DNA from 4 places in the Mesorhizobium sp. M0676 genome. Region 4 is predicted to be linked to each of the others. Evidence: riboswitches for the same ligand, from Rfam matches in the RefSeq annotation. Region 4 holds a riboswitch; each other region holds the start of a gene.

Region 1 (4,973 bases), on a different contig from region 4:
CTCGCCCGCGTGCTGTCGCGCACCGGCTTGCTGCAGATCGATTCCGTCAGCGCCGTGGTGCGCGCCCACTATATGCCGCTCTATTCGCGCCTCGGCCCCTACCCGCTGGCTTTGCTCGACAACGCCGCAGTCACCCGCAAGCGCACCGTATTCGAGTACTGGGCGCATGAGGCCTCTTTCCTGCCGGTCGAGACATACCCGTTGATGCGCTGGCGCATGCAGCGCGCTGAAAGCGGCGACGAAATGTATCTGGGCCTCGCCAAATGGGGCCGCGAGCACGCCGCCTATATCGAAGAGATCTACCGCGCGGTCGCCGAGCGCGGCCCGATTGCCGCTTCGGCACTGGAGGGCCAGAAAGGTTCGGGCGGCTGGTGGGGCTGGAGCCACGCCAAGCACGCCTTCGAATGGCTCTTCTGGGCCGGACGCATCACCACGGCGCACCGCCGTGGCTTCGAGCGCTTCTACGACCTGCCCGAGCGCGTGCTGCCGCAGGCGATCCTCGACCTGCCGGTGCCGGCGGCCGAGGACGCGCACCGCGAATTGCTGCGCATTTCCGCCCGCGCCCACGGCATCGCGACGTCGGGTGACCTGCGCGATTATTTCCGCTTGTCGCCGGCCGACATGAAGGGCCGGTTGGAGGAACTGGTCGAGATGGGCGAGTTGCTGCCGGTAAACGTCGAAGGTTGGGACAAGCCGGCTTACCTCTATAGGGACGCCCGCCTGCCGCGAAAGATCGAGGCCCGCGCCTTGCTGGCCCCCTTCGATCCGGTGGTCTTCGAGCGCGCGCGCACCGAGCGTCTCTTCGATTTCCGCTACCGCATCGAGATCTACACCCCGGCCGACAAGCGGCAATATGGCTATTACGTGCTGCCTTTCTTGCTCGGCGACAAGATCGTCGCCCGCGTCGACCTCAAGGCCGACCGGCCTGCGAGTGTCTTACGCGTCCACGCCGCCTATGCCGAAGCAGGCGCACCGCCTGAGACCACCGCACAGCTTTTCGAGGAACTAAAGGAGATGCAGGGCTGGCTTGGCCTTGAGCGCATCGAAGTGACGCCGGCCGGCAATCTGGGGCCGGCATTGGCTAGCGAGAGAGATGGCCAACCCTTGCAGCGTCTGTCATAGACGCCTCAATAAGCCTCGTAGGTTGTGCAATGGCATCGGACAAAGTGCTCGACATGATCCATGGCGCCCTCATTGCGCATGGAATAGATGCAGTCCGCAGAGATAGGGACGTCATGCTCCAATCGAAGCAGCTTCGGTTTGAGGCTGAGGTGTTCGAGACGAGTTCTGACCGGCTGGTCCTGGAAATCTACATTTTTTCTCCGCTGCTTGATGTTCAGCCGGTCATTGAATCCTTTGCTGGCTTCGGCGACACGCGCGAACAGGAACTGAACCAGGCGTTTGAAAAGTTTCTCCGTGGTGTTTTCCATGTGGCCATTGAGGGACTGGCCGATCACGTCTGCGAGAACATGCAGGCCGAAATAGAGCTTTGGCAGCGAAGCAGCGCCAGTTGGAAGATCTGGCGAAAAGATGCCCGCTGGAAAATCTATAGCGGCCCGGTCATTTCCCAGGCCACAACCGAGCTATGCTCGCTGACACCAGGCTATCCAGCATTCTATGCCAAGCTGGAAAAGCTGTTCACAGCTTCGGTACCCCCCGGAAGCCATTTTGTCCGGACCTTTCTGGCAGGCTTGAAGGGCACGCTGATTAGTGCCGAAGTCCTTCTGGACAACGCGGTTTGGCATGAGGGACAGAATCTGGCTGTCGGTCATGACTGGGACTATAGCGATGGCTATCAAGCTATCCGACAGGTCATCCTGGCACTGCCGGAAGCCGGGACATGACAGCCCCTGCCGACATCGCCATGTCGTAGCCGTGCGTTGACACCGCTGCCTGCAAAAGCCTAAATCCGCTCCAGACGGTCCCCTGCCCGCAACGGCAAGGGCCAAGAGGGAATGCGGTGCGGGACGAAAAAATCCCAAATCCGCGGCTGTCCCCGCAACTGTAAGCGAAGAGCCAAGGCCGAAAGCCACTGGGTAACACCGGGAAGGCGGCTAACCAAGGCGATGACCCGCGAGCCAGGAGACCTGCCGTCTGAGACAAAGTATCCGATCGCCTGGCGGGTTTCCGGGCAAGGAGCCCGGTTTTTGGACCAGAACAGCAGTTATTCGGCTGGCACAGCGGATGTTTCGTCCGCCGACGGCGACGCTTTGACCGGCGTCACGGTTGTCGTCTGCGCTTCATGCCGCGACGAGACCGGTTCCGACGCCCATCCTCGCGCCGGCGAATGGCTGGCCGACGACACACGCCGCGCCGCGGCCGATGACAATATCCGTGTCCGCACCGTCGAATGCCTCGGCAATTGCAGGCGCCGTCTCAGCGCCGCCATCCTGCGCGACGGCTGTTGGAGCTATGTCTTCGGCGATCTGGCCCCAACCAGCGGCGCCGACCTCGTCACCGGCGCAAAGCTCTTCGCGACTTCGACCGACGGCCTCATCCCGTGGCGCGGCCGGCCCGATAGCCTCAAGCGCGGCCTCGTTGCCCGCATCCCACCCCTCGACATGCTGAAGGACTGACCATGAACGCTCCAAATCCGGCCGGCAATCTCTCCCGTGTTCCCTGCACCGTCGTCACCGGCTTCCTCGGCGCCGGCAAGACGACGCTGGTCCGCCATCTCCTGGAAAACGCCGGTGGCAAGCGCATTGCCATCATCGTCAACGAGTTCGGTGACATCGGCATCGACGGGGAAATCCTGAAAGGCTGCGGCATCGACACCTGCCCCGAGGAAAACATCCTCGAACTGGCCAATGGCTGCATCTGCTGCACGGTCGCCGACGATTTCGTGCCCGCCCTCGACAAGATCCTCGCGCTGACACCTAAGGTTGACCACATCCTGATCGAGACCTCGGGCCTGGCTCTGCCCAAGCCGCTGGTCCAGGCGTTCCAGTGGCCAAGCGTGAAGAGCCGGGTGACCGTCGATGGCGTCATTGCCGTGGTAGACGGCCCGGCGCTGGCCGAGGGCCGCGTTGCCAACGATATGGACGCCCTGCAGGCACAGCGCGCTCAGGACGAGACGCTCGACCACGACGATCCGGTCGAAGAAGTCTTCGAGGACCAGATCGCCTGCGCCGATTTGATCATCCTGTCGAAGAGCGATCTAATGGACGCCCCCGGTTCGGCCCGCGCCAACGCCATCATCAATGAACATTCCGCCCGCGCCGTGAAGATCGTGCCGACCGCACATGGCAAGGTCGATCCCTCGGTGCTGCTCGGCCTCGGCCTCGCCGTCGAGGACGACATCGAGAACCGCAAATCGCACCATGACGGCGCCTTCGACCACGAGCATGACGATTTCGACACCTTCATCGTCGACATCCCCTCCATCACCAATCCGGACGAACTGGCCAGGCGCGTCGCCACGGTTGCCGAGGAAGAGAATGTGCTGCGTGTGAAAGGCTTCGTCGATGTCGGCGGCAAGCCGATGCGGCTTTTGCTGCAGGCCGTCGGCCCGCGCGTCAACCATTATTATGACCGCGCCTGGACGGCCGAGGACGATCGCCGCTCGCGTCTCGTTGTCATCGGCCTGAAGGGGCTGAACCGCCCGGCGATCGAGCGTATACTCGCCGGCTGATCTCAGGAGCAATTCCAGGAAAAGTGTGAAACGGTTTTCCCACAGGAATTGCGTAAAAACAAGGAGATAGAGCGGTTCGCCGTTCCGTGAAACGGTGAAACGCACTAAGCCGCGATGCACATACTCGCCACGACCTCCGCCTCGCTCGACGATCTCGCCGAGCCAGTTGATCTCCGGCAGACGCCGGCGGATATCGTGGCGCTGTCCTTCACCGACAGCGACCTCGCCGGCCTCGCGGCGGCCTGGACGGCCGATGCCGTCCGCCTGCCGTCGATGCGGCTGGCGGCGCTGCGCGACCTGCGCCATCCCATGTCCGTGGACCTCTGGATCGACAGCGTCGCCCGCCACGCCAAGGTGATTTTGGTGCGCATCCTCGGCGGCTACGACTGGTGGCGCTATGGCTGCGACCAGCTTGCCGCGACTGCCCGTGCGAACGGCATCAAGCTGGCGCTGCTGCCGGGCGAGAGCCACGACGAGGATCTCAGGCTGATCGAAGCCTCGACGCTGCCGCGCGAGGAGCTGGACGGCCTGCTGGGCTATTTCCGCGAGGGCGGGCCGGAGAATATGGCAGCGCTGATGCAAAGATTGGCGGGGCTGGCGGGACGGGATGCGGGGGCGGCTGACCCGGTTAGCGTGCCGAAAGCTGGCTACTACGAGCCAGGCCGCGGCGTCGTAGGCAAGTTGAATTTTGCCGATGTCGGCGTTCCTTCACACCCCCCTCTGTCCTGCCGGACATCTCCCCCGCAAGGGGGGAGATCAGCCGTTACCAAAGGCGGCTCCTCTCCTGCTCCTTTGGAGATCTCCGCAAGGTCTGCGATTGGCGAAAACATTTATGAGAGCACAATCTGCCCCCTTGCGGGGGAGATGTCCGGCAGGACAGAGGGGGGTGGGCGGGAACTCGGCGCAGACAACATCAACCTTCCCATCATCCCCATCCTATTCTACCGCTCGATGCTGCTGGCCGCCGATGTCGCGCCAATCGATGCCCTCTTTGATGCACTCCGCCAGCGCGGCATGAGACCGATCCCGATCTTCGTCTCCAGCCTCAAAGACCCGACCTCCCTGGCCTTCGTCGGAACCGCGCTGGCCACGCTCAAGCCCACCGCCATCATCACCGCAACCGCCTTCGCTTCCGGCGCCGAACCGGGCGTCGAAACGCTCTTCGACCGCGCCGGCGTGCCTGTCTTCCAGGTCATCGTCGCCACCACCCGCCGCTACGTCTGGGACAACAACCAGCGCGGCCTGGCGCCCGCCGACCTCGCCATGCATGTCGTGCTGCCCGAACTCGACGGCCGTATCCTCGCCGGCGCAATTTCCTTCAAGGGCGAGAGCGAGACCGACC
Region 2 (4,973 bases), on a different contig from region 4:
GGGGCATCGATGGTCGCCCATCCCTCGCCGCGGCGCGAGCGGTGCTGCGCGATGCGCTCGCGCATTTCGCCGTCATAGGCTTGCGCGGTGGCGATATAAGCCCATGGCGGCGGCAACGCCGTCGCCAAACTTTCGGCATGCACGCTCTTGCCGGAGCGCGCACCGCCGATGATGAAGGTCAAACTGCGATCAGGCAAAGGTGTCGCGCAGGCTGGTCGCGGTGCCGGTGAAGCGCGCGCGCACTATGCCGACAACCGCGCCGAGCACCACCCAGAACACCAGATTGGTCAGCGTCACCGCCACCACGAACTGATGATGCAGGCCCTCCGGGATCGGCGTTACAAAACTGTCAGGCTGCGGCGCGCCGACAATATGCGGGGCGACGATCAGGACGACGGCGAGCACGGTCAGGGGCGCCGACGTGCGGAAGGTGATAAGGGCAAGACCGATCGCCGTTGCCATCACCGTTGCCCACCACCAGATCTGGCGCTGCATGAGATCGGCCGCCGGCATTGCCGGCAGTTCCGGCGGCAGGCCGAGTCCCGGCGCCAGCGTGAAAACGGCAAAGCCGGCCAGACCCCAGAACACGCCCTGGCGCCAGCTGCCGATGCCACCGGCGAACTCGGAAACCGCCACCAGGACCACCGCGAAGCCGATGCCGGTGACGATATTGGCGACGACACTGAAGGCGAAGCGCTCGAAGCCGTCGGCCGGCGCCCAGCCTTCGTCCTCCGCCGGCGCGGCTGCTTCAGCCGGTGTTGCGCTGCTCACCGCATTTTCCGCCGGCGCGGCGGTGCTCATGGCATTGGTGTCCGTAGCGTTGGCGGCGGGCACCGCGGCATGCTGATGCTCGTGGCCGCCACCAGCCTTTTCGTAGACCTCCGCCTTGAGGATCAGCGGCACGGTGGCGTAGGCCTGCATGCAGGCGAGAGCGACACCGGCCACGAGCCCTGCGATCGCCGCGATGAACACGACGTTGCGAAACAGGTTCATGATGTCAGATCCTCGTCAGTGGCAGGGAAACGCCATCGAATGGCGATAGTCGTGCGCCGCATTGTGGACCGCATCGATGTGCGAGAAACCGACAACGCCGACGACGAAAATCCCCAGAAACGCGCTAAGCACGAGCTGCATGAAGCGCGACTGCGAGGAGACGGAAGCGCCGAGGGAGACGGAAGCGGAATTCATATCTTGTCCTTTCGCCCTCCACCCGAGGGCATCGAAGTCAGTTCCCTGTCGCCGGCAGGTCTCCTGGCTCGCGGATCAGCGCCCTTCCCCACCTTCCCGAAGAAAAAATCCCCAGTGGCTTGGAGAGGACTACCGCACACAGTTGCGGGGGCAGCCACGGCATTGGGCAACAAGTCAGCCCTCACCGCATTCCCTCTTGGTCCCTAACGGAACCGACGACATGCATGACTATAGGCTGAAACGGCCGCATCCGGCAAACCAAATTCCGCCGGCCAACAGCGCGAATGCGCCATGCGGCGTTACGGGTTCAACGCGGTGATCCGTTCGGCAACCAGCCGCTGCAGCCGCCACAGATGGCGATCATGAATGCCGCGCTCTTCAAGGTTTTTCACCGTGTTGTAGAGATAGTCGGCGCCCGACCCCCAGTGCCCGCAGGACGTGGCCAGCCTTTCGACGACCTTGCCCTCGTCGAGCGGGCCGGAATAGGTCAGGCCGTTGCGGTTGATGACGAAGGCCAATGCCCTGAGCGGTCCGGCCTCGCTTGCAAGCTTCAGCATGCGCGGCCGGTAGCTTGTCGGCTTCAGCGTGATTTCGCGCCGGAAAAGCCGGCCCAACTGCCCGCGCCGGTTACTGTCGGTCAGCCGGAAGGCGACGCCCTTGCATTGTCCGCCACGGTCCAGCGCCATCATCAAGCCGGGGCTGTCCTTGGTGCCGCGCCAGCGCGTCATGTTCATGCAAAAGGACCGATGCCAGCCGCGCGCCAAGGCAACGCGGTCCTCGACATAATCTATTTCCGGTTTCCAGATCAGCGATCCATAGCCGAACAGCCATAGCGGTTCGCTGTCCGGGAGTTCGACCTGCAATTCATCCAGCAGCGCGTCATAGTCGGCTTCATCGAGATGCATCGCGTCCGGATCCGGCCCGGGGTCCCTGATCTCGCGCCAGCAGCGCGCGACCAGCTCCGGCGTAAGCGACATCTGTCGTGCGGCCACTTTCCGAATCCCCCCAATTTCCGAATGTCCCATGTCCACGACATGATTATGCGCCGCGCCTGCAACCGGCAATGCGGCACTCTGATTGACAAACGATTTGCCGGGGTGTCGGCTGACGCTTCATAGGAAGCCAGCCATGCATCCCAGCCCGAGCGAGCGCGACCCCTATAACGGCCTGAGCCGGGCCGAACCGACGCTACCGTCGTCGGCCTATTGGGATAGCGAGGCTTACCAGCGCGATCTCGACGCCATCTGGCACAAAAGCTGGCTGCTCGTCTGCCGCGAGGCCGACCTCGCCCAGCCGCTGGCGTTCAGGACATTCCGCGTCGGCACGCAGGAAATCGTCATTCTGCGGGACGAGACCGGCGAGTTGCGCGCCTTCCACAACACCTGCCGGCATCGCGGCTCGCAGCTTTGCCAGGAAAGCGAGGGCCGGCTGAAAGCGCGGCTCATCACTTGCCCTTACCATGCCTGGTCCTACTCGCTGCGCGGCGATCTCGTGCGCGTTCCCTCGAAATCGCTGCCAGATGGTTTCGACAAGGCAGATCATCCGCTCTACCGGGTGGCGCTGTCGGTGTGGCGCGGCTTTGTCTTTGTGAACCTTCAGCAGGCTGCGGCCGGCTCCGCCGGGACCTCCTTCGATCCCGCATCCGGCGACCTCGCCAACTGGCCGCTGGAACCGCTGGTATCAGGGCATGTCCTGCGCAAGGTGATGAACTGCAACTGGAAGATCTTCTGGGAGAACTTCAACGAGTGCCTGCATTGCCCGGGCGTCCACAAGGACCTGTCTCGGCTGGTGCCGATATACGGCCGCGGCCTGATGAGCCGGCACGACGACCCCGACTGGGTCCGCCATGCCGACAATGACGCGCCGGAGTTTTCGGGTGGCCTGCGCGCCGGCGCCGAGACCTGGTCGCGCGACGGACATGCCCATGGCCCGGTCTTACCGGGCCTGACGCCAGCCGAGCGTGCGGCCGGACAGACCTATGCCACCAGCCTGCCCTCGATGTTCATCGTCGGCCATGTCGATTATGTCAGGACGGTGCGACTGATGCCGCTCGGTCCCGAACAGACCGAACTCACCGCCGAATGGCTGTTCGCGCCCGAGGCGCTCGCCGAGACCGACATCGACAATGTCGTCGCCTTCGGTACCCAGGTGCTGGAGGAGGATGCCGCGATCTGCGAGGTCAACAGAAAGGCCTGCGCTCGATGCGTCACGCGGCCGGCGTGCTGATGCCGGAGGAGTATGATCTGCATCGCTTCCACAAGTGGGTGCGCGAGCGGCATGCGGCCTCCTGATCAAAGCGACTTCGGCAGATAGCGCCAGGTGATAAAGCCGCAAACCGCGGCCAGAATGCCCAGCGTCACGAACACCGAGCCGAGGCCGAAAAACGCCAGCACCACCGAATAGACCAGCGGCGGCGTCAGCTCGGAAAAGTCGAGATAGGTGCGGTAGACCGCGGCCATCTGCGCCCGCTCATAGGACCGCACCGAGCGCATGAAGGCGGTCGAGCCCAGTGCATCGAGCGCGATGGTGAAGAAGGCGCCGCAGAGCAGGAAAAAGCCCGTAAGCAGCGGCGCGGTAGTGCCGACCGCGCCCGCCGCAAGCAGCGTCGCCGACATCGCGAAATAGGCGAAGGTCATGGTGCGCCGGCCGCCGAAGCGTTTTCCAGCCTTGCCCCAGAAGATCGCCATGAACAACAGCGCATTGCCGGCCGAAACCAGCAGGCCGCCGGCAAGCTCGCCCTCGCCGGTAATCACCATGAACAGCGGCCCATAGACGAAGAACGTCGTCCAGAAGCAGGAGCGGCCGAAGGCGATCAGCCAGGCCAGCCTGAGCCTGGGTTGTGCTACGAAGCGGCCGATATTGGCCAGCGGATTGGCCGGCCGCGTCTTGCCAGGCCGGATCGACTGGTTGTCGCCCAGCCTGTAGGTCCAGAACAGCGCCAGCAAGGCCAACGCAAACACCGCCACCGCGCCATGCGCGGCATAGATGCCGTAGCGTGTGTAGAGGAAGATGCCGAGTGTCGGCCCGCCGGTCCAGGCAAGCATCGACCACGCCATGCGCAGCGATTCGGCCTGCATGAAATCGGTCTTGCGGATGTGATCCATGATGTAGAGGTTGAGCGTGATCGACAGCGCGCTCGCCCCCATGACGCGGCACAGCATGCCTGCCAGTTGCCCGGCAAGCGTGTGGGTGACGAAGAACAGCGAGCCCATCGCCAGCAGGCAGGCGCCGGCGGTATAGACCCAGCGCCGGGCAAACCTGCGGATCAGCATCGGCATGAACAAGGTCACCGACAGGCCGAGCAGCGCCACGATGGTGTATAGGATCGAGACGATCTGCTCGTTGTGCAGAATCTCATAGGCCTGGATCGGGATGACGCTCGATACCGTGGCGCGGGCGAAGGATTCGACCGCATAGAGCGAGGCAAAGGTGCGGGCATCCGCCGGACGCAGGGCCGGAAGCCAGATCGGATGGCGCACATGGGTGGACATTTGATCCCCAAATCAGACTCGCAGCCCAAATCTGCGCTGGCGCTTCCTCCGCCGGTAACAGGAAACCGACCCCTTCCCGGCAAAAAGCGAATTCGGCCAAAGGCTTTCCGGCTCTGGCCTAAAGCGCCGCCCGATGCAGCCGCACGGCGCGACCCGGAGCGTAGGGGGCGGCCTTCTTTTGTCCGGTGCAACCGTGATAGTCGTCTTTGGGGCTGAATCAGATCGCGAGACCATGAGCATCCATACCGCACCCTCTGGAGATCAACTGAAGCGAGATCAACCGAAGCGTATCGT
Region 3 (4,973 bases), on a different contig from region 4:
AGGAACGAACTTCTGTTGGTCGTTCGACGAGTTCAGCAGCTTGTAGACCGCCGAGTTGGTGCCGGTCGACGAAGTGCGGGTGGTGTCGACGGCAGCGGCCGGCTGGTTGGCGCCATTGGAGCCATAATTGTCGCTGCCGGCAAAGGCAGCGCTCGAAACAGCCAGAACGGCTGCGGTGGCAAGAACGATCTTCTTCATTTTAGTCTCCTGAATTTTTCTGATGCCGCCAGCTGCAGCGGATAAGCCCGCCACGTGCTGGAAACCGGCTTTTAGCGGCCGAAAAGGTTACGGTCGGCACCGTGGGCAGGCGCCTGCTCGGCTGGAGCCGACTTCTCAACCGAAGCCGTATGGCCACTATCGGTCGACGTAATCGCAGGCTGGTTGGCGCCGTTCGAACCGTAGTTGTCGCTGCCGGCGAAAGCGCTGCCGGAGATGGCCAAAACGGCGGCGGCAGCAAGGATGATCTTTTTCATTTCAAACACTCCTGAATTTTTTGAGATCCCAAGAAGGGCGGGATAGCTGCCCTTCTTTTGGTCGGGATCAGCGATTGCCGTAGAGGTCGCGGTCGGCGCCCTGAACGACAGGCTGCTTGTCAGCGTGCGCCGGCTTCTGAATGGAAGCCGTATACGAGCTGTCCACCGAGACGGCTGGCTGGTTCGCACCATTGGAACCGTAATTGTCGCTACCGGCGAAGGCGCTGCCGGTGATCGCCAAAACGGCTGCGGCAGTGAGGATGATCTTTTTCATTTTTAGTACTCCAGTTTGACTGTCCGTTTAGCGGCGTGTCTTGGGAGGAATTCGCGTCGTTCGGACAGCCCCGATGTGGGAAAGCCATAGGCTGGTTTCCAATCACGAAGTTGTTCCGTGTGGACCACGGTCCTGCACCTTGAAATTGTGCCAGGAAGTTCCTTCATGGCTGTTTACTGTATTGTTTTCAGTTGCTTATGTCGAACCGAGTGGTTCGCTCCGGTGTCGGTTTCCGGACCGTCGTTCACACCGTCCTGCACGCATTGTCAACAGAAACGAACCGTTCGGTTCGATTAGAGATTGCTAATAGTAACTTCTCGATACCGTTGAGCCCTTTTTGCCCCCGATCGGAACTGGATCCGCAGCGATTCGAAACGGCGATGATAGCGCCGCAAGACAGGATCTCAGCCCTTCGGTGGTCGGCGGGGCGTATGCCGCGCGTGTCGCGCCGCATGGATATGATGTCGCTTTCATTCCGACGTCGCGATCGCTGCCGTGATTAGATGATCGCATCTCAGGTGCCGCTTCGTGACGACGCAGCGGAGAATTGGGAAGCCGGTCAGAATCCGGCGCTGCCCCCGCAACGGTGGTGGAGTTGAAGTCGCAACGGGAGACCACTGGGCAGCAGCCTGGGAAGGTGTCGCGATGGTCCGCAAGGACAACTCCAGAGCCCGGAAACCAGCCCGAGATGCCTAGACTCGACTGATCGCGGTGGGCGGTCAAGAGGTGGATAGTGCATGTCCGGCGCCGCGCCGGCCTGCGTCCGATCCTTCCTCCATCACCACCAAGTTCAGTCCTTAACCACGAGGACAGAACTATGGATACGCGCAACGACATGCTGAGGCTCCTGAACGGCCGCAAGCAAGGCTTTTCGCTGGAACAGCCCTTCTACACCGACCCGGACTATTTCAAGCTCGACATGGAGCTCATCTGGTATCGCGACTGGCTGTTCATCGGCCATGATTGCGAACTGCCGAAGCCCGGCAGCTATATCACCGTGCAGATCGGCGATTATCCGGTGGTGCTGGTCCGCGACCAGAAGGGCAACATCAACGCCTTTCACAATTCCTGCCGCCATCGCGGCAGCCGTGTCTGCAACACTGAGAAGGGCATGGCGGCAAAGCTTGTCTGCCCCTATCACCAGTGGACCTACGAGCTTGACGGCCGGCTGCTGTTTGCCCGCCAGATGGCCGAAGGCTTCGACAAGAGCCAGTTCGGCCTGAAGCCCGTCGCCTGCGAGAGCGTCGGCGGCTACATCTTCATCTGCCTGGCAAAAGAACCTGCCGACTTTGCGCCGATGCGCGCCATGATAGAGCCCTACCTCAAGCCGCACCGGCTGAATGAAGCCAAGGTCGCCTTCGAGAGCACCATCATCGAGAAGGGCAACTGGAAGCTGGTCTGGGAAAACAACCGCGAATGCTATCACTGCGCCGGCAATCATCCGGAGCTCTGCAAGACATTCCCCGAAGCGCCGACGGTGACCGGCGTGCAGGGCGCCGACAGCGATCCGGAGATGCTGGCGCACTGGGCGAAATGCGAGGCGGCGGGCCTGCCGAGCAAGTTCCGCATCGATCCGGCCGGGCAATACCGCGCCACCCGCGCGCCGCTGCTGCGCGATGCCGTCAGCTACACGATGTCGGGAAAGCGCGCGGTGACGAAGAACCTGTCCGACACTGTTGCCGCCGACCGCATCGGCACCTTAATGCACTATCACTATCCGACGACCTGGAACCACATCCTGATCGACCATGCGGTCACCTTCCGGGTGCTGCCGATCAGCGCCACCGAAACCGCGGTGACGACCAAGTGGCTGGTGCACAAGGATGCGGTCGAGGGCGTCGACTACAACCTTGAAGAACTGACCCATGTCTGGACCGAGACCAACGACCAGGACCGCCGCATCGTCGAGGAGAACGCCTTCGGCATCCTGTCCCCGGCCTATGAGCCCGGCCCCTATTCGGAGCTGCATGAGGGCGGCGTGATCCAGTTCGTCGAATGGTACGCGGCCTTCATCGGCCCGCGCCTTGCCGAAGGCGGCCGGCCGGCGCTGCGCAGCGTCGCGTGAGCTGGAGCAGGCGAAGAGGGACCAGAGGATGAATGCGATGACGGATCTTGGGCTCTATCGCCATCTCGACCAGATGGCGCCGTGGAACGATAGGCTGCAGGTGCTGGAAGTGATCGGCGTCAGCGACGAGGCGCCTGACGTCAAGACCTTCACCTTCCGCTCCGACAACCAGACCTGGTTCCGCTACAAGCCGGGCCAGTTCCTGACGCTGGAACTGCCGACACCGGACGGGCCGCTGATGCGCACCTATACGCTGTCGTCGTCGCCGTCGCGGCCGTTTTCGATCGCGGTGACGGTCAAGGCGCAGGCCGGCAGCATCGGCACGCGCTGGATGTTCGACCATCTGGCACCCGGCTCGCACGTCAAGGCCTACGGACCGGCCGGCGACTTCTCGTTGCACAGCCACCCGGCGGCCAAATACCTGTTCATCTCGGCTGGCTCCGGCGTGACGCCGATGATGTCGATGCTGCGCTGGCTGAACGACTGCGCGCCATGGACCGATGTCGGTTTCGTCAACTGCGCGCGGCGTGCCGAAGAGATCATCTTCCGCAAGGAACTCGAACTGCTCGGCGGCCATATGCCCGGCCTGTCGCTCGGCTTCATGATCGAGGAACGTTCCAGCCGCGAAGGCTGGTACGGCCATATGGGCCGCATCGATGCGATCCGGCTGCCCTTGCTGGCTCCGGATTTCCGCGAGCGCGAAATCTTCTGCTGCGGTCCCGATCCGTTCATGCGCGCCGTGCGCGGCATGCTGGATGCCGCCGGCTTCGACATGACGAAATACCATCAGGAGAGCTTTGCCGCGCCTGTGGTGGAGGAAATTCCGGCGCCGTTTGCCTCCCCGGTCGAGGACGGCATCGCTGCACCTGTCGAAGCCGTGACGCCGATCCGCTTCTCGCTTTCGGAGGTCGACGCCGGCTGCGTCGCCGGCCAGACCGTGCTGCAGACAGCGCGCAGCTCGGGCGTGCGGATTCCCGCCGCCTGCGAGTTCGGCCTGTGCGGCACCTGCAAGGTGAAGAAGGTCTCCGGCGAAGTCGAGATGAGCCACAATGGCGGCATCCTCGACCACGAGATCGATGACGGTTTTATCCTTGCCTGCTGCTCGAAACCATTGTCGGCGCTCGAAATCGAGGCTTGAGCCGGTCGACTTCGCCGCAACGGTCGCCGACGCAGGCGGTGTTCGCGGGTCTTTGTCTTGCCAAGCATAGGCCGAGTGATTTAGACGCACTTAGGAAGGGCTGGCAGACCGTGAAACCGGCGCATCCCTTCATGGGCGCATGGAACGGGGGACAGAGCGATGCAACAGCGGGTCTACGCGGTCGCAAGCAAGGACATCGTTTTCGAATCATTCGATGGCGAAGCCGTCGTTCTCGATCTTTCGAACGGTAAGTATTTCGGCTTTTCCGATTCCGGCAGCCGGGTCTGGCAGGCTTTGTCGTCCGGCGTCGCCACTGAAGCGCTGGTCGGAGCTGCCGCGGCCGCCGCAAAAATAAGCCTGGCCGACCTCGAAAGCTTCGTTGCCCGACTGCTCGATTTCGGGTTGCTTGCGCCAGCCGAAACACCGGCACAACCGCTTTCGGGCGAGCTGTCGTCTGCGCTTGCTGCCAGCAATGAGCCGCTCAAGGTCGATGTCCACGACGACCTTGCCGATCTCATCATTGTCGACCCGATCCATGAGGTCGAGGAACCTCTCGGCTGGCCGGCGGTGAAACAGGCATAATCGTTTCCCTAAAGCGCGTCGCGTTTGAACGGACTCAGGCGACGCGGTTTAGATCTTTGATTTTATGCATGTCGTCGTCTCAAAACCGGGGCCACCCCGAGCGACATGCATCAGGCGACCCGGCGCAATTCTGGACGCTGGAACAACGAACACATGCCTTTGATCACGCTGCAAACCCTGCCGGATTATGCCCGCCATGTGCTGGCGGCCGCGGAAAGCGCCGCCGCCTTCTATCCCGTTACCGCCAGCGTGCGGTTGCCGGGACTGGACCTGAGTGTCCACCTCGACCATGGCACGCTGGCGGAAGCCATGAGCCATGCCTTCATACCGGCCCCGGAAAATCCGTCTGCATCTGACGGCTGCCGCATTTTCGTCGCCCACCCGGCCATCGATGGCGTCCCCGCCCCGGCCACCTGGGGCCGAGGCGATTACAACCATCAT
Region 4 (4,973 bases):
CTGGACCATCCTTGCGCCGGATCTTTCGAGATCCGTCACTTCGTCGCGGATGGCGAGCGCGATCTGGCGGCAGGCTTCGGAGCGGGGTACGTCGTCGCGAACAAAAGACCAGTTGAGAATGGTGACTGGGCCTGTGAGCATTCCCTTCACGGGCTTTTCCGTAAGCGACTGGGCGAATTGCCACCAGCGCACTGTCATCGGATTGCGCCTCGATACGTCGCCGAAAATGATGGGGGGACGCACGTAGCGCGACCCATAGCTTTGTACCCAGGCATGCTGGGTGAGCGCGAAGCCGGACAACTGCTCGCCGAAATGCTGTACCATGTCGTTTCGCTCGAACTCACCATGCACCAGCACGTCCAGCCCGATCTCTTCCTGCCAGCGAATTGCAGCCTCGATCTCCTTCTTCAGGAACGTCTCATAGTCGACATAGCTCAGCTGGCCCTTCGCATGAGCGGCCCGCGCCTTGCGTACCTGCGGCGTCTGCGGGAAGGACCCGATGGTCGTCGTCGGGAACGGCGGCAGCCCGAGTGAGCCGGCCTGGACTCTGGAGCGCTCGCCAAAAGCGCTCTCTCGTCGCTTCGCGCTGTCCTCAATGCTAGCGATCCGCCCCTGAACAAGCGGGTCATGGATCCTCGTGGATGTCACGCGCGTGGCGGCAGCCTCGGCAGACGCTTTCAACGCGCCTGCCACCGCATCCCTGCCTTGGGACAGGGCCCGGGCCAGCAAGACCAGCTCGTCGGTCTTCTGGGCCGCGAAGGCGAGCCACGACCTGATGTCCGCGTCGAGTTCCGTCTCCATGCGCAGATCAATCGGCACATGCAGCATCGAGCAAGAAGGCGCGATCTCGACGCGGTCCAAGGGCCAGCCGGCGACGATCGGTTTGATGCGGTCGAGAATGGCGGGCAGGTTCGCACGCCAGACGTTGCGGCCATCGATCAAGCCAACCGAGAGCACCAGATCCTTCGGAGCGAGCCGAGCCACCGTTTCCAGCTGCTCGGGAGCGCGCACGAGATCAATATGCAGGCCGGCCAGGGGCAGAGAAATCGCGGTTTCGAGATTGTCTCCCAGCGACCCGAAATACGTAGCCAGCATGATCTTCAGCTCGGGCGCGGCTTTCGACAGCTGGCCATAGGCGAATTCGAACGCAGCTCGTTCGTTCGGGTTCAGATCGAGGACAAGCGCTGGCTCATCGATCTGCACCCAGTCGGCTCCCGACAGCTTCAGCCTCTCCAGAAGCTGCTCGTAAACCGGCAGCAGCCGCGGTAGGAGCGCGATGGGACCGAACCCCTCGGCAGGCGATTTCGCCAGCTTGAGGAAGGTGATGGGTCCAAGGATGACTGGGCGTGTGTGAATGCCGAGAGCTTTAGCCTCGAGGAAGTAATCGACCGGCTTCGATGACGAGAGGGCGAACGTCTGATCATCATCGAGTTCCGGCACAATGTAGTGGTAGTTGGTGTCAAACCACTTGGTCATTTCCATCGCGGTTACACCAGGTCCATGAGCCTCCACCTGGTAACCAGCGTGTCCACAATCCTCCGTCTGACCCTGGTTGCCGCGCGCCATTGCGAAGTAGATGTCAAGTGGGACCTCGCCGCTATTCCAGCCGTAACGGGATGGAACGGCCCCGACCATGGCTGCGGTGTCGAGCACATGGTCGTAAAGCGAGAAGTCGTTCGACGGGATTTTCGACACGCCGCGATCGCGCTGCTCTTCCCAGCTAGCGGCACGGAGCGCCTTCGACGTCGTGAGAAGGTCGCCAGCGGACGATGTTCCGGACCAGTAGCTTTCAAGCGCGAATTTCAGTTCTCGCCGACGACCGAAGCGCGGCACGCCGAGCGTTGCTACAGGAATTTGCTGAGAGACAGTCATGTCATACCCCGATGATTGGGGCGTCGGTGACAAGGAAGGCGCTAGCAGGCCGGCATCAACGCCGGGTTGCAGCGGCCACCGAGACACCCCGCCCGTGGACGTAATTCGCGTGGCAGGTCTCCTGGCTCGCGGGGTCATAGCCTCTACCCGTCTTCCTGAGGGTATTCGCCTCAGTGACGTGACTGGGGTTGGCTCGCCGCTAACAGTTGCGGGGGCAGCGCCGGCATCGCACCGGCTTCCCTCTTAGCTCCGCTGCGGCAGCGCCGCACGCGAGAACCACGACACGCAGACAATCACAGCAGTTCGCTCTTTTGTCAATGACGCATAACGAAATGTTTATGTCGCTATGTGATCGCGCTTTTACGCCTTTGTCTAGCATTGTGAAATATTCAGTCTGCTGCCCGCATTCGGCATCGTGGGACGTGATCGCAAGTCAAGTCCGACGGACGCCGCGAGTTCTCCGTTACCTCAGGAACCTTACTGGCCTTCCCCAAGCTGAGCTTCTGGAAAATGCTGGTGACGATCTGGATGACGGTGAATGCCGTCATGGCAAGCACGCCTTGCACCGCTCCTCCAGCGAGCTTCACGGCAGCAGCATGGGTCAGTTCTCCGAAGCGAGTGGCTGTCGCTATCAGCGAGCTTTGACACAGTTCCGCCACTGCGGTCATCGCGTCAGTAGGGCGGCTGGTTAGTTGCCGGCGCATCTACAGCAACCCAGCCCCTTCCGCCTCGCGGCGCAAATTCTGCCTTGGCCTTGGGCCGATCTGCTGGATCACCAGGCCGGCCGCCAGCGAGCCAAGGTCGCCGCAGGTCTTGAGGTTGCGGCCCTGCGTGTAGCCATGCAGGAAACCGGCGGCGTAGAGGTCGCCGGCGCCGGTGGTGTCGACCAACTCCTTGATGGCGGTCGCCTCGATGACCACGGTCTCGTCGCCGCGCACGATCACCGAGCCTTTTGCGGAACGGGTGACGGCGGCAATCTTGCAGTCCTTGCGGATCTGAGCCAGCGCCTCGTCGAAGGATTTTGTCTGGTAGAGCGACTTGATCTCGTGGCTGTTGGCAAAGACGATGTCGACAGTGCCCGAGCGCATCAGCTCGAGGAACTCGTCCCGGTAGCGGTCGACGCAGAACGAATCCGACAACGTCATCGACACTTCGCGTCCGGCCTCGTGTGCGAGCTTCGCCGTCTGCCGGATCGCCTCCTTGGCGCGCGGCGGATCCCACAAATAGCCCTCGAAATAGGTAACCTTGGCGCCGGATGCCTTGTCGGCCTCGACATCCTCAGGGCCAAGCTCGACGCAGGCGCCGAGATAGGTGTTCATCGAGCGCTCGCCGTCGGGCGTGACGAAGATCATAGAGCGCGCCGTCGGCGGCTCGCCCTTGAGCGGCCTGGTGTCGAAGGCGACACCCTGTGCATGGATATCGTGCGCATAGATTTCGCCCAGCGCATCGTTGGAGACCTTGCCGAAGAAGGCGGCGCGTCCGCCGAAGCTGGCTACGCCGGCCGCCGTGTTGCCGGCACTGCCGCCGGAGGCCTCGATCGCCGGGCCCATGCGGCTGTAGAGCAGTTCGGCGCGGCGCGTGTCGATCAGGTTCATCGCGCCCTTGATGATGCCGTTGATCTCGAGGAATGCCTCGTCGCACTGGGCGATGATGTCGACAATGGCATTGCCGATGCAAAGCACGTCATAATCCGGCATCAATGTCTCCGCCAAAAAACCCGAGCCGGCTTCTCGCCACGCCTGCCAGGCGCGGGTCTGCCCGGTGGAAATGGGCTTTCCGCTTGCCAATCCGTTCGCCGGCGGCTCTCACGGGGCGGCGAGTCCTGCCTCGCGACGCAATTCGTCCGCCCTGTCTGTCTTCTCCCAGGTGAAATCAGGCTCTTCACGGCCGAAATGGCCATAGGTCGCTGTATTGCGATATATAGGGCGTAAGAGATCAAGCATCTTGATAATGCCTTTCGGTCTGAGATCGAACAACTCAAGAATGAGGCGCTCGATCCTGCTTTCCTCAACCCTGGCTGTCCCGAACGTGTTGACCATGACGGAAACCGGACTGGCCACGCCGATTGCGTAAGCAAGCTGCACCTCGCACACGTCCGCAAGTCCGCTAGCGACGATGTTCTTTGCGACATAGCGGGCTGCATAGGCAGCCGAGCGGTCAACCTTGGACGGGTCCTTGCCCGAGAAGGCGCCGCCGCCATGACGACCCATCCCGCCATAGGAATCGACGATGATCTTGCGTCCAGTGAGACCGCAGTCGCCACGCGGCCCGCCGACTACGAACCGCCCCGTCGGATTGACCAGAATTCTGATGCCTTCCGTCTCCAGGTGGGTCGGCAGGACAGGCTTTATGATTTCCTCAATGACGCCCTCGCGGACAGTCTCTTGCGAGACCTGCTCGTCATGTTGCGTCGACACGACGATGGTATCCAGGGCGACCGGGCGCAACCCCTCATAGCGCACTGAGACTTGGGATTTCATGTCAGGACGCAACCAGCCAAGCTGTTGTGCCTTCCGGACATACGCCTGCCGTTTCGTCAAGCGATGAGCGAGCTGGATCGGCAAAGGCATCAGGGTATCGGTTTCGCGGCATGCGTAGCCGAACATGAGGCCCTGATCTCCCGCTCCCTGCTGGAGGTCTTGCCCTCTTCCCTCGTCAACGCCTTGGCTGATGTCGGGCGACTGCTCGGTGAGGGCATGAACGACGGAGCAACGCCGGCCGTCAAAGCCGACGGCCTCGTCGTCGTACCCAATGTCGAGAATCGTATCGCGCGCAACTTGGCTGTAATCCACCTGGGCATCGCTGGTGATCTCGCCAGCCAGAACGACTATCCCTGATTTTACCAACGCTTCACAGGCGACGCGCGCCTTGGGATCCGTGCGGAGGATGGCATCGAGGATGGCATCCGAGATGTTGTCGGCCAACTTATCCGGGTGCCCCGCGCCAACCGATTCGGAAGAGAACACGAACTGCCTAGCCATGAATACCTCGCTTCGGATGTTGGATGTGGTATGGGCATTTTGCTTGGCCCACCTTACTTGTCGGAGATGCCCGGGACCTCGAACGCAGCGCACAAGTCGGCAACGTCTCTTCGCACGCAG

Evidence for each region. A riboswitch is a leader RNA that binds a small molecule or an ion and turns the genes downstream of it on or off. The one in region 4 is predicted to bind cobalamin.
Region 1: linked by a shared signal. The riboswitch ahead of NKI35_RS20980 (DUF1636 family protein) and the one ahead of metE (5-methyltetrahydropteroyltriglutamate--homocysteine S-methyltransferase) in region 4 are both predicted to bind cobalamin.
Region 2: linked by a shared signal. The riboswitch ahead of NKI35_RS21210 (CbtB domain-containing protein) and the one ahead of metE (5-methyltetrahydropteroyltriglutamate--homocysteine S-methyltransferase) in region 4 are both predicted to bind cobalamin.
Region 3: linked by a shared signal. The riboswitch ahead of NKI35_RS05280 (aromatic ring-hydroxylating oxygenase subunit alpha) and the one ahead of metE (5-methyltetrahydropteroyltriglutamate--homocysteine S-methyltransferase) in region 4 are both predicted to bind cobalamin.

Annotation. Positions count from the first base shown of each region.
Region 1 covers NZ_JAMYPU010000019.1:71,647-76,619, reverse strand. The annotation lists gene NKI35_RS20990 (winged helix-turn-helix domain-containing protein) at 1-1,122, shown strand, start outside; gene NKI35_RS20985 (DUF6348 family protein) at 1,152-1,844, shown strand; cobalamin riboswitch at 1,903-2,109, shown strand; gene NKI35_RS20980 (DUF1636 family protein) at 2,148-2,576, shown strand; gene cobW (cobalamin biosynthesis protein CobW) at 2,579-3,631, shown strand; gene cobN (cobaltochelatase subunit CobN) at 3,746-4,973, shown strand, end outside.
Region 2 covers NZ_JAMYPU010000019.1:116,034-121,006, reverse strand. The annotation lists gene cobU (bifunctional adenosylcobinamide kinase/adenosylcobinamide-phosphate guanylyltransferase) at 1-197, opposite strand, end outside; gene NKI35_RS21215 (CbtA family protein) at 190-993, opposite strand; gene NKI35_RS21210 (CbtB domain-containing protein) at 1,009-1,188, opposite strand; cobalamin riboswitch at 1,225-1,420, opposite strand; gene NKI35_RS21205 (gamma-glutamylcyclotransferase) at 1,488-2,180, opposite strand; gene NKI35_RS21200 (aromatic ring-hydroxylating oxygenase subunit alpha) at 2,317-3,414, shown strand; gene NKI35_RS21195 (MFS transporter) at 3,480-4,679, opposite strand; gene NKI35_RS21190 (acetyltransferase domain-containing protein) at 4,912-4,973, shown strand, end outside.
Region 3 covers NZ_JAMYPU010000003.1:285,079-290,051, reverse strand. The annotation lists gene NKI35_RS05295 (DUF680 domain-containing protein) at 1-198, opposite strand, end outside; gene NKI35_RS05290 (DUF680 domain-containing protein) at 270-473, opposite strand; gene NKI35_RS05285 (DUF680 domain-containing protein) at 541-747, opposite strand; cobalamin riboswitch at 1,247-1,448, shown strand; gene NKI35_RS05280 (aromatic ring-hydroxylating oxygenase subunit alpha) at 1,565-2,812, shown strand; gene NKI35_RS05275 (FAD-binding oxidoreductase) at 2,850-3,950, shown strand; gene NKI35_RS05270 (PqqD family protein) at 4,110-4,532, shown strand; gene NKI35_RS05265 (hypothetical protein) at 4,686-4,973, shown strand, end outside.
Region 4 covers NZ_JAMYPU010000039.1:8,758-13,730, forward strand. The annotation lists gene metE (5-methyltetrahydropteroyltriglutamate--homocysteine S-methyltransferase) at 1-1,872, opposite strand, end outside; cobalamin riboswitch at 1,967-2,168, opposite strand; gene NKI35_RS28255 (adenosine kinase) at 2,577-3,569, opposite strand; gene metK (methionine adenosyltransferase) at 3,678-4,853, opposite strand; gene glyA (serine hydroxymethyltransferase) at 4,907-4,973, opposite strand, start outside.